2 regions of the Brotaphodocola sp. genome follow, and region 2 is predicted to be linked to the other one. Evidence: predicted binding sites of a transcription regulator. Region 2 holds the regulator's gene; the other holds the start of a gene.
The links. Region 2 encodes NrdR, which represses ribonucleotide reductase genes. Its sites were predicted from a motif close to CACAANATNTTGTG; they were not measured.
Positions count from the first base shown of each region.

Region 1: a site for NrdR is predicted at 2,008-2,021, ahead of nrdD (anaerobic ribonucleoside-triphosphate reductase). Genes of this name have one in related genera too.

Region 1 is NZ_CFAHBC010000001.1:115,740-120,173, reverse strand. It holds gene nrdD (anaerobic ribonucleoside-triphosphate reductase) at 1-1,991, opposite strand, end outside; gene AC4EVX_RS00490 (D-alanyl-D-alanine carboxypeptidase family protein) at 2,211-3,815, shown strand; gene AC4EVX_RS00485 (S8 family peptidase) at 4,067-4,434, opposite strand, start outside.
Region 2 is NZ_CFAHBC010000012.1:48,434-52,867, forward strand. It holds gene AC4EVX_RS06465 (hypothetical protein) at 1-274, opposite strand, end outside; gene AC4EVX_RS06470 (carbohydrate kinase family protein) at 502-1,443, shown strand; gene AC4EVX_RS06475 (PRC-barrel domain-containing protein) at 1,568-1,840, shown strand; gene nrdR (transcriptional regulator NrdR) at 2,167-2,637, shown strand; gene AC4EVX_RS06485 (YqeG family HAD IIIA-type phosphatase) at 2,771-3,274, shown strand; gene efp (elongation factor P) at 3,386-3,943, shown strand; gene recD2 (SF1B family DNA helicase RecD2) at 4,098-4,434, shown strand, end outside.

The sequences.
Region 1 (4,434 bases), on a different contig from region 2:
TAATCGCTCTTCGTGTTCAGCTCCGCATACATGATATTGTCATAGATGAACTTCATCACGGACAGAACAGCCGGAATGTTGTTCTGCATGTTCGGAACCTCAACGTAGCTGATTGCGCCACCCGGGGACAGCTTCTGGAACTCGGACTCGAATTTCAGCTTGCTGAATGCATCGATCTCCTCAGTCACATGAACGTGGTAGCTGTTCGTGATGTAGTTCTTGTCGGTAACGCCCTTGATGATGCCAAAACGCTTCTGTAAGCACTTTGCAAACTTGTAGGTCGTGGACTCCATCGGTGTGCCGTATACAGAGTAGCTGATGTTCTCTGCCTTCTTCCACTCAGCGCACTTGTCATTGAGGCGCTGCATAACTTTGAGTGCAAATTCCTTGCCCTCCGGGGAGGTGTGGGACTTACCCATCATGCGAACGCACATCTCATGAAGACCTGCATAGCCAAGAGAGATCGTGGAATAACCGTCAAACAGCAGTTTGTCGATCGTCTCACCCTTCTTCAAACGAGCGAGTGCTCCGTTCTGCCAGAGAATCGGGGCAACATCGGAAATCGTTCCGAGAAGACGCTCATGACGGCAACGCAGGGCGCGATGACAGAGCTCAAGACGCTCCTCGAGAATCTGCCAGAACTTCTCCATATCTCCGTCGGAAGAACATGCCACATCGACCAGATTGATCGTCACAACACCCTGGTTGAAACGGCCATAGAACTTGTGGCTTCCGTCTGCATTGCGCTGAGAATCCTCAACGGTCAGGAATGAACGGCATCCCATGCACGGGTAAACATTTCCGTTCTTCATCTGCTTCATGATCTTTGCGGAAATGTAATCCGGAACCATGCGCTTTGCAGTACACTTTGCAGCAAGCTCCGTCAGATGCCAATACTTGGAATCCTCGGTGATGTTGTCCTCGTCAAGCACATAGATCAGCTTCGGGAATGCCGGGGTGATCCACACGCCCTTCTCGTTCTTGACACCCTGCATACGCTGAATCATCACTTCCTCGATGATCAGAGCAAGGTCATCTCTCGTCTGTCCCTCCGGAACCTCATCGAGGTACATGAAAACAGTTACAAACGGAGCCTGACCATTACAGGTCATCAGCGTGATCAGCTGGTACTGGATCGTCTGAATTCCGCTCTTGACCTCCTCTCGCAGACGTCTCTCGACAACCTTATCGATAATCGCCTCATCGAGGGACTCTCCACACTCCTTGCGCTCCTCAATCACGTTCTTGCGCAGTTTCTTACGGCTGATGTCCACGAACGGCGCAAGATGAGCCAGAGTGAACGACTGACCGCCGTACTGGTTGCTCGCCACCTGTGCAACGATCTGTGTCGTCACGTTGCAGGCCGTGAAAAAGCTGTGAGGCTTCTCGATCATCGTCTCGCTGATCACGGTTCCGTTCTGAAGCATGTCCTCAAGGTTGATTAAGTCGCAGTTATGCTCTTTTTGGGCATAGTAATCCGTATCATGGAAGTGAATGATTCCCTCCTCATGAGCATGCACGATCTCCTCCGGGAGCAGAACGCGACGGCTCAAATCCTTACTGACCTCTCCTGCCATATAATCTCTCTGTGTGGAGTTAATGACCGGATTCTTGTTGGAGTTCTCCTGCTTGACCTCCTCATTGATGTGCTCGATCAAAGAGAGAATTCCATTGTCCGTCGTGTTCGACTTTCTCGTCAGCTCTCTCTTGTAGCGGTAGCGCACATACTTCTGTGCCACCTCATAACCACGCATCTCCATAATGCCGGTCTCGACCATGTCCTGAATGTCTTCCACATTGATCGCATGGGTTGCTTTGTCAACCGTTGAGGCAATCGTGTCGGCAACCGCCTTGATCTGATAATCGTTCATCTGGTGAAGTTTGTCCACACTCTGATTAGCCTTCCGAATTGCGTTGACAATCTTGGCCTCGTCAAAGATAACCTCCTTGCCATTTCGCTTAATTACGTTGTTTTTCACGTCTGTGCTCATCTTCCCCGCTCCTACCTACTATATCTTGTTAAATGTTTGTTTTCGTCCAACTATATATGGTGCGAGTAATATCATACTACAAAAGTACTCTTCTGAAAAGGGGGAATTTTGCAATATTTGTTGAATATTTTATTCCCATGAGTTATGATAAAATAGCATGTAAAATGCGGGTATTTTACGCAAATTTTTTCTAAAACAAGACATTACAGGAGGATTCCATTGAAACAGCAAATAAGAAAAATCTTGTGTTTTCTGCTGGCCTTCCAGATCTTTTCGATCACTGCATTCGCCAGACCTGACTGGCCGGCTGACACCGGAATTCAGGCAGAGGCAGGCATCGTGATGGACATGGATTCCGGAGCGATTCTCTTCGGACAGAACATTCACGTTCCCTACGCACCGGCAAGCATCACAAAACTTCTGACTGCCCTCGTCGTACTCGAAAACTGCGATCTCGATGAGACCGTCGACTTCACGACCGAGGCCGTCAACAGCGTTGACCCGGACAGCGGAAATAAGCTCAGCATCGTCGCTGGCGATCAGCTCTCCGTTGAGGACTGTCTCTACTCCCTGCTTCTCGTCTCCGCAAACCAGTCCGCGAACGCACTCGCGATTCACACGGCTGGAAGCCTTTCCGGCTTTGTGGACATGATGAACGAGAAGATCAAGGAACTCGGCTGTACGGAGAGCCATTTTGCCAATCCGTCCGGTTTGAGCAACAGCGACCAGTATGTGACTGCCTACGACATGGCACTGATCGGTCAGGCTGCCTACAACAACAAGGAGCTTTTAAAGATCAGCTCCACGATCACTTACAAGACTGCACCGACGACAAACAATCCAAACGGAAAGACACTCCAGCAGGAACATCGCCTCGTGATTGCGGAGGATTCCTCAAGTGAGTTCTACACGCCGTCCGCTGTCGCCGGAAAAACCGGTTACACCCAGGCTGCCGGAAATACGCTTGTGACCTACGCCGAGCAGGATGGTCGCCATCTGATCTCCGTTATCCTGAAAGGTCAGCCACGCCAGTACTTCCTCGACACCCAGGCACTCCTTGACTTTGGCTTCCGCAATTTCAAAAACGTTGTGATTGCAGATGCGGAGGAGCGCTATGTGACCGGAAATGCCACGATTGATCTCAACACCGGCTCGTTCAAGGCATCCGATTTAAAGATCGAACCTGACCAGGTTATCACCCTGCCAAATGATGCCTCGTTTGACGACGCAGAGGTCTCTCTCGACTACCTGCCGGATGAGTTCCCCTCAAATGCAACAGCAGTTCTGAAATACACTTACAATGACCGTGCAATCGGAAAAGCCTTTTTGCTTGCAAAGGACGGCGTCAAGGTCAACAACGGCGCTGAGCCGGAGACGAGCGAACCGGAAGTTGAGAGCAGCACTGCTGTCACGGAACCGGAGACCACAGCTCCTGATGAGACGAAAACTGATAACCAGAAGACTGGTCTTGGTCAGTCTCTGAATCTCTCTTCCACACAAACGATTCTTCTGATTGTCGCCGCTATCATTGGTCTTCTCGTGCTCGCACTGATTCTTCTGATTCTGTATCGCCATCATGAAGAAAAAGTCGCAATGGCAAAGCGCAGAGAGCGCCGTCGCCAGCGCCTTCAGGAAGCCGGTGAGACGGATGCCTTCGAGAAGTTGATGGCAGAGCGCAGGAAGCGCGATTCCCGTCTCAGAGAGCAACAGAGAAATGCGATTCATGAGACTTTAGAGCACACCGGGGAAGAGATAAATCCGGACTCTGATGATGAGGTAACGACCACTGATCCCGCAGAAAATAATTCTGATGATGATTTTTAGAAATAAAAAATCACACACAAAATCCTCGCGAACGTCGACTTGAACAATAAGAAAAGAATGTGCCTTGGCACAAGTTCCTGTCATACAAAAAACACGCCTGACCAGGCATCACATGTTGAAGCAAGTTGTGAGTGCCGATCGGGCGTATTTTATTGTCATGCGTCTTATCTTGCATCTTATCTTGTTCTTGTATATCGGAGATGCGCCAGTGACGCATCCGCCGATGATTGATTATTCTTTGATTATTTTTTTTATTTTCCATAAGTGATCGCCGAATAAGCGTCAAGCATACCCCCACATGCAACCTTATCGGTTAGCGTGTCGAGTTTTCGCGCTGAGTTGAGAATCACGTCTCTCACATCTTTGAGTTCAAGGTCGGTGCGGTAAGAATACAGAAACGCCGCCACTCCGGTCACCATCGGCGCTGCCATCGAGGTTCCCGACATAAAGCCATATCCATCCGTAACCGTGCTGACGATGTAGGTTCCAGGCGCCGCAATATCGACGTTTTTGATGCCGTAATTTGAGCTCGCCTCAAGGTTTCCGTCAAAGATGAGGTTTGCAACGGAAATAATGTTGTCACAGTCAAAACCAGACGGATAATCCGGTGTCTCATCGA
Region 2 (4,434 bases):
TTGTCTCAGTGCCTGAAGTCCGGTCGTCAGACAGATTTTGTGATGGATCTTGAAGCGAGTTCTGTGGTTGATCCTGAGATGATTGATTGGTATTTTGATTCTGATTCTGGCGCTGCCTGTCGGCAGAATCTCGTCTGTGTTGTGAATTTGAAAAATGCCCTGCATGAGCTTGTCCCGATGTGGTCGAGGAAACCTCAGAGGAGAAGATCTGGCATCCGGTCAGAAGGATTCCGAGGGTCAGAATCGTTATGATAAGCGTTAAAAATCTGCGCATAAAATCGTACACTCCTTTTCGTTAGTGTTATTATATCAAACTGTGACCGGAAAAGATTTAAGATATCCGAAAGATTTGCGGAAATCCTCTGGTCAAAAGCAAGAAAATCTGCTATCATCACTGTGTTATGCGAAAATTAGCGTAAAAATGCGGAAAAATATAGGTAAAAAATCAAAAATAAAAATATACGCGAAATGCAGAAGAAAGGGAAATAGGTAAGTTTAAAAATGGCAGGAAGTAAAAATGGAATCGTAGTTCTCGGAGCAGTATTTGTAGATATCAAGGGCTTTCCGGAGGATATCTACATTCCGGACGGTAGAAATGCCGGTCGTGTCGAGTACATTCACGGCGGAGTAAGCCGAAATGTCGTGGAAGATATCGCAAATATGGAGCTGAGACCGACGTTCCTTGGCATTGTCGATGATTCTGCGCTCGGTGAGGCAGTTATTCGCAAATTAAAGAATCACAAGGTAAATACGGAGTACATGAAGACGATTCCGAATGGAATGGGAACCTGGCTGGCAGTCTTTGACAACAGCGGAGATTTGGCCGGATCGATTTCCCAGCGCCCGGACCTGATGCCGATTCTGTCGATTCTCGAGGAGCACGGAGATGAGATCATCGAGAACTGTGATTCTGTGATTCTGGAAGTTGATATCGACAAGGAGATCGTCAAGAAGGTGGTTCAGCTTTGCGAGAAGTACGACAAGAAGCTCTACGGTGTGGTCAGCAACATGAGCATTGCGGTTGAGCGTCGGGACTTCCTCAAGAGCTTTGACTGCTTTATCTGCAATCAGCTTGAGGCAGGAATCTTTTTTGCAGATGACTACAGTGAGAAGACACCGCAGGAGCTTTGTGACATTCTCACGGAGCGCCTGAAAGTCGCAAAGATTCCGTCTATGATCGTGACGATGGGCGCACAGGGTTCTGTCTACGCAGATGATCAGGGACATTGCGGATATTGCCCGGTACAGAAGGTGACCGTAAAAGATACGACAGGTGCAGGTGATGCATTCTGTGCAGGTGCGGCAAGTGCACTGACCTACGGAAAGACGCTCGCTGAGGCAGTGGAGATCGGAACAAGACTCTCTGCATCTGTTATCACCTCTTCCGAGAATGTCTGCCCGCGTTTCCAGCCGGAGGAGTTCGGCATCAACGCTGAGAGATAATGAAAGACGCTGAGAGATAAAGCGGGATAAAGAGTAGGCGACGAAAGATCTATGATTCTTGCTGTTTGGGAATCACCGAAAATCGGGATTGCGCATAGAATACACCAGAAATGGGGTGGGTTCTATGCGTTTTTCTGATCTAAAACGAAAGGAAGTCGTCAATATCTGCGACTGCAAAAGGCTCGGATTTGTCGGGGATCTCGATTTCGATCCGAAGACCGGGTGTATCAAACATCTGATCGTTCCGGAGGCGGGATGCATCTGCGGAATCTTCGGACATGAGAAAGAATATGTGATTCCATTTGGCGATGTCAAGCAGATCGGGGATGATTTGATTCTCGTGGAAATGAAAAAGCCGAAAGATGCAGAAAAACCGTGCAAAGACGGCAAAAAATGACGGAAATAAAGGAAAAATTGCTTGCATATCTATGCATGGTCATGTAAAATGAAGCTATTCAAAAAGTATTCAAAAAAGAGAAAAAACTTGTAAAGAAGAAAGAAAACAAGAAGAAATCTTGTTGAAAAGAAAGATAAGAGAAAATAAGATAGTTACTGCACACGGGTAGGCATTTTCTGAACTGAAAATGCCGTATGATACAGGGATGGTAGCAGATTTTGCCGATTTGGAATGCGAAGCATCGGCAAAATCCGTTGCTGTTTGCGCAACGCGTGAACAGTAACACTGGTGAAAATCCGAGAGACGAAAGAGAGGGGAGACAATCAGTGAAATGTCCATTTTGTGGTGCTGCCGATACAAAGGTCATCGATTCAAGACCTGCGGATGACAATAGTTCGATTCGCCGTCGCCGTCAGTGCGAGACCTGCGGAAAGCGCTTTACGACTTATGAGAAATTAGAAACCATGCCACTTATGGTGATCAAGAAAGACCGCTCGCGCGAGGAGTATGACCGCTCCAAAATTGAGGCAGGGATTGTCAATTCCTGTCACAAGCGTCCGGTATCGACCCAGCAGATCAATGCGGCGATTGATGAGATTGAGAATCAGATCTTCAACATGGAAGAGAAGGAAGTGGAGACCTCCGTGATCGGAGAGCTTGTGATGGCAAGACTCCAGAAACTCGATGAGGTTGCCTATGTGAGATTTGCGTCCGTTTACCGGGAATTCAAAGATGTGAATACGTTCATGGAAGAACTGGGAAAACTGTTAAAGAAGCAGGAAGTACAGGATAAGTAGCAACACAGCAGTACAAGAAAAACGAATAGTACAAGAAAAGCAAATAACTAGAAAAGAAGATAAGTAGAAAAGCAGTCATATAAGAGTAATACAGGAGTATTGCGTGAACAGGAACACAGAATAGGGGAAGAGCATGCTGGAACGTTTTTATCCAAAAGAGTGGGTCGACAGCACCTACGAGATTGACTGGGAATCGTGGTACGAGAAGGGAATTCGAGGTGCTGTCTTTGACATTGATAATACCCTTGTTCCTCATGGCGCCCCCGCAGATGAGAGGGCGGTTGTATTGTTTTCGCGTCTGCATGCGATGGGAATGAAGACCTGCCTGCTCTCAAACAACAAGGAGCCGAGAGTCAGATCGTTTGCCGATCAGGTGGATTCCCCGTATATTTACAAGGCGGGAAAGCCGTCTGTAAAGAACTATCGGAAGGCGATGGAGAGGATGGAAACCGATGAGAAGAACACGATCTTTGTCGGCGATCAGCTCTTTACGGATGTCTACGGGGCAAATCGCAGTGGGATTTACGGGATTCTTGTCAAACCGATCAACCCGAAGGAGGAGATTCAGATCGTGCTGAAACGGTATCTCGAGGCGATCGTACTTTATTTTTACAGGAAAAGTCTAAAAAAGGCTTGATTGACAGGGAAAATCAGGGATGCGCGAAAAAAAACAGTTGAAAAAACAGGATGTTTATTATAAAATAAGATAGATTATGAGCGAGTACGCAAATTCAAGGAGGAATATCACATGATTTCAGCAGGTGATTTTAGAAACGGAATTACCCTGGACATGGATGGAGCTGTTTATCAGATCGTAGAGTTCCAGCATGTAAAACCGGGTAAGGGCGCTGCATTTGTAAGAACCAAAATTAAGAACGTTATGACCGGAGCAGTTGTAGAGAGAACTTTCCGTCCGACCGAGAAGTTCCCGGCTGCAAGAATTGACCGTGTAGATATGCAGTATCTGTACGAGGATGGCGATCTGTACAACTTCATGAACATGGAGAACTATGAGCAGATGGCTCTGGCTAAGGACGTAATCGGCGATGCTCTGAAGTTCGTGAAAGAGAACGAGACCGTTAAGATCTGCTCTTACAACGGCAAGGTATTCTCTGTTGAGCCTCCGCTGTTCGTAGAGCTGGAGATCACCAACACCGAGCCGGGCTTCAAGGGTGATACCGCACAGGGTGCAACCAAGCCGGCTACCGTAGAGACTGGTGCTACCGTATATGTACCGCTGTTCGTAGACAACGGCGACAAGATCAAGATTGATACCCGTACTGGTGAGTATCTGTCCAGAGTTTAATAAAAATTTGATTTTGTGAAAAAAGACCCTTTGGGAGACAGGCTGTTTTCCGAAGGGTTTTTTTGTATAGATGTGCCAGGGCATATTCTTTTTGTATGACAGGAAATTGCAAGTAAACTGCAAGTAAATGGCAGATAAATGAGGGGTTTTGCTTATGGGAGAGAATGGAGAGAGATCAAGAACGATGCGGATTCGCGGTGTCGTGGAGCGAATCACCTACCAGAATCCGGAAAATGGCTACACCGTCTTAAAGTGCGCGGTCAAGAATTACAGCGATCTTGTGACGGTCGTCGGAAATCTTCTCGATGTCAACGTCGGCTCGGTTCTTTTAGTCGACGGAAACTGGAAGATTGACAGCAAATACGGGCGACAGTTTCTGGCGGAGAGCTGGGAGGAGACGATGCCTGCGACCGTTTTCGGGATTGAGAAATATCTCGGTTCTGGTCTGATCAAGGGAGTCGGACCCAAGTTTGCAAAGCGGATTGTGCAGA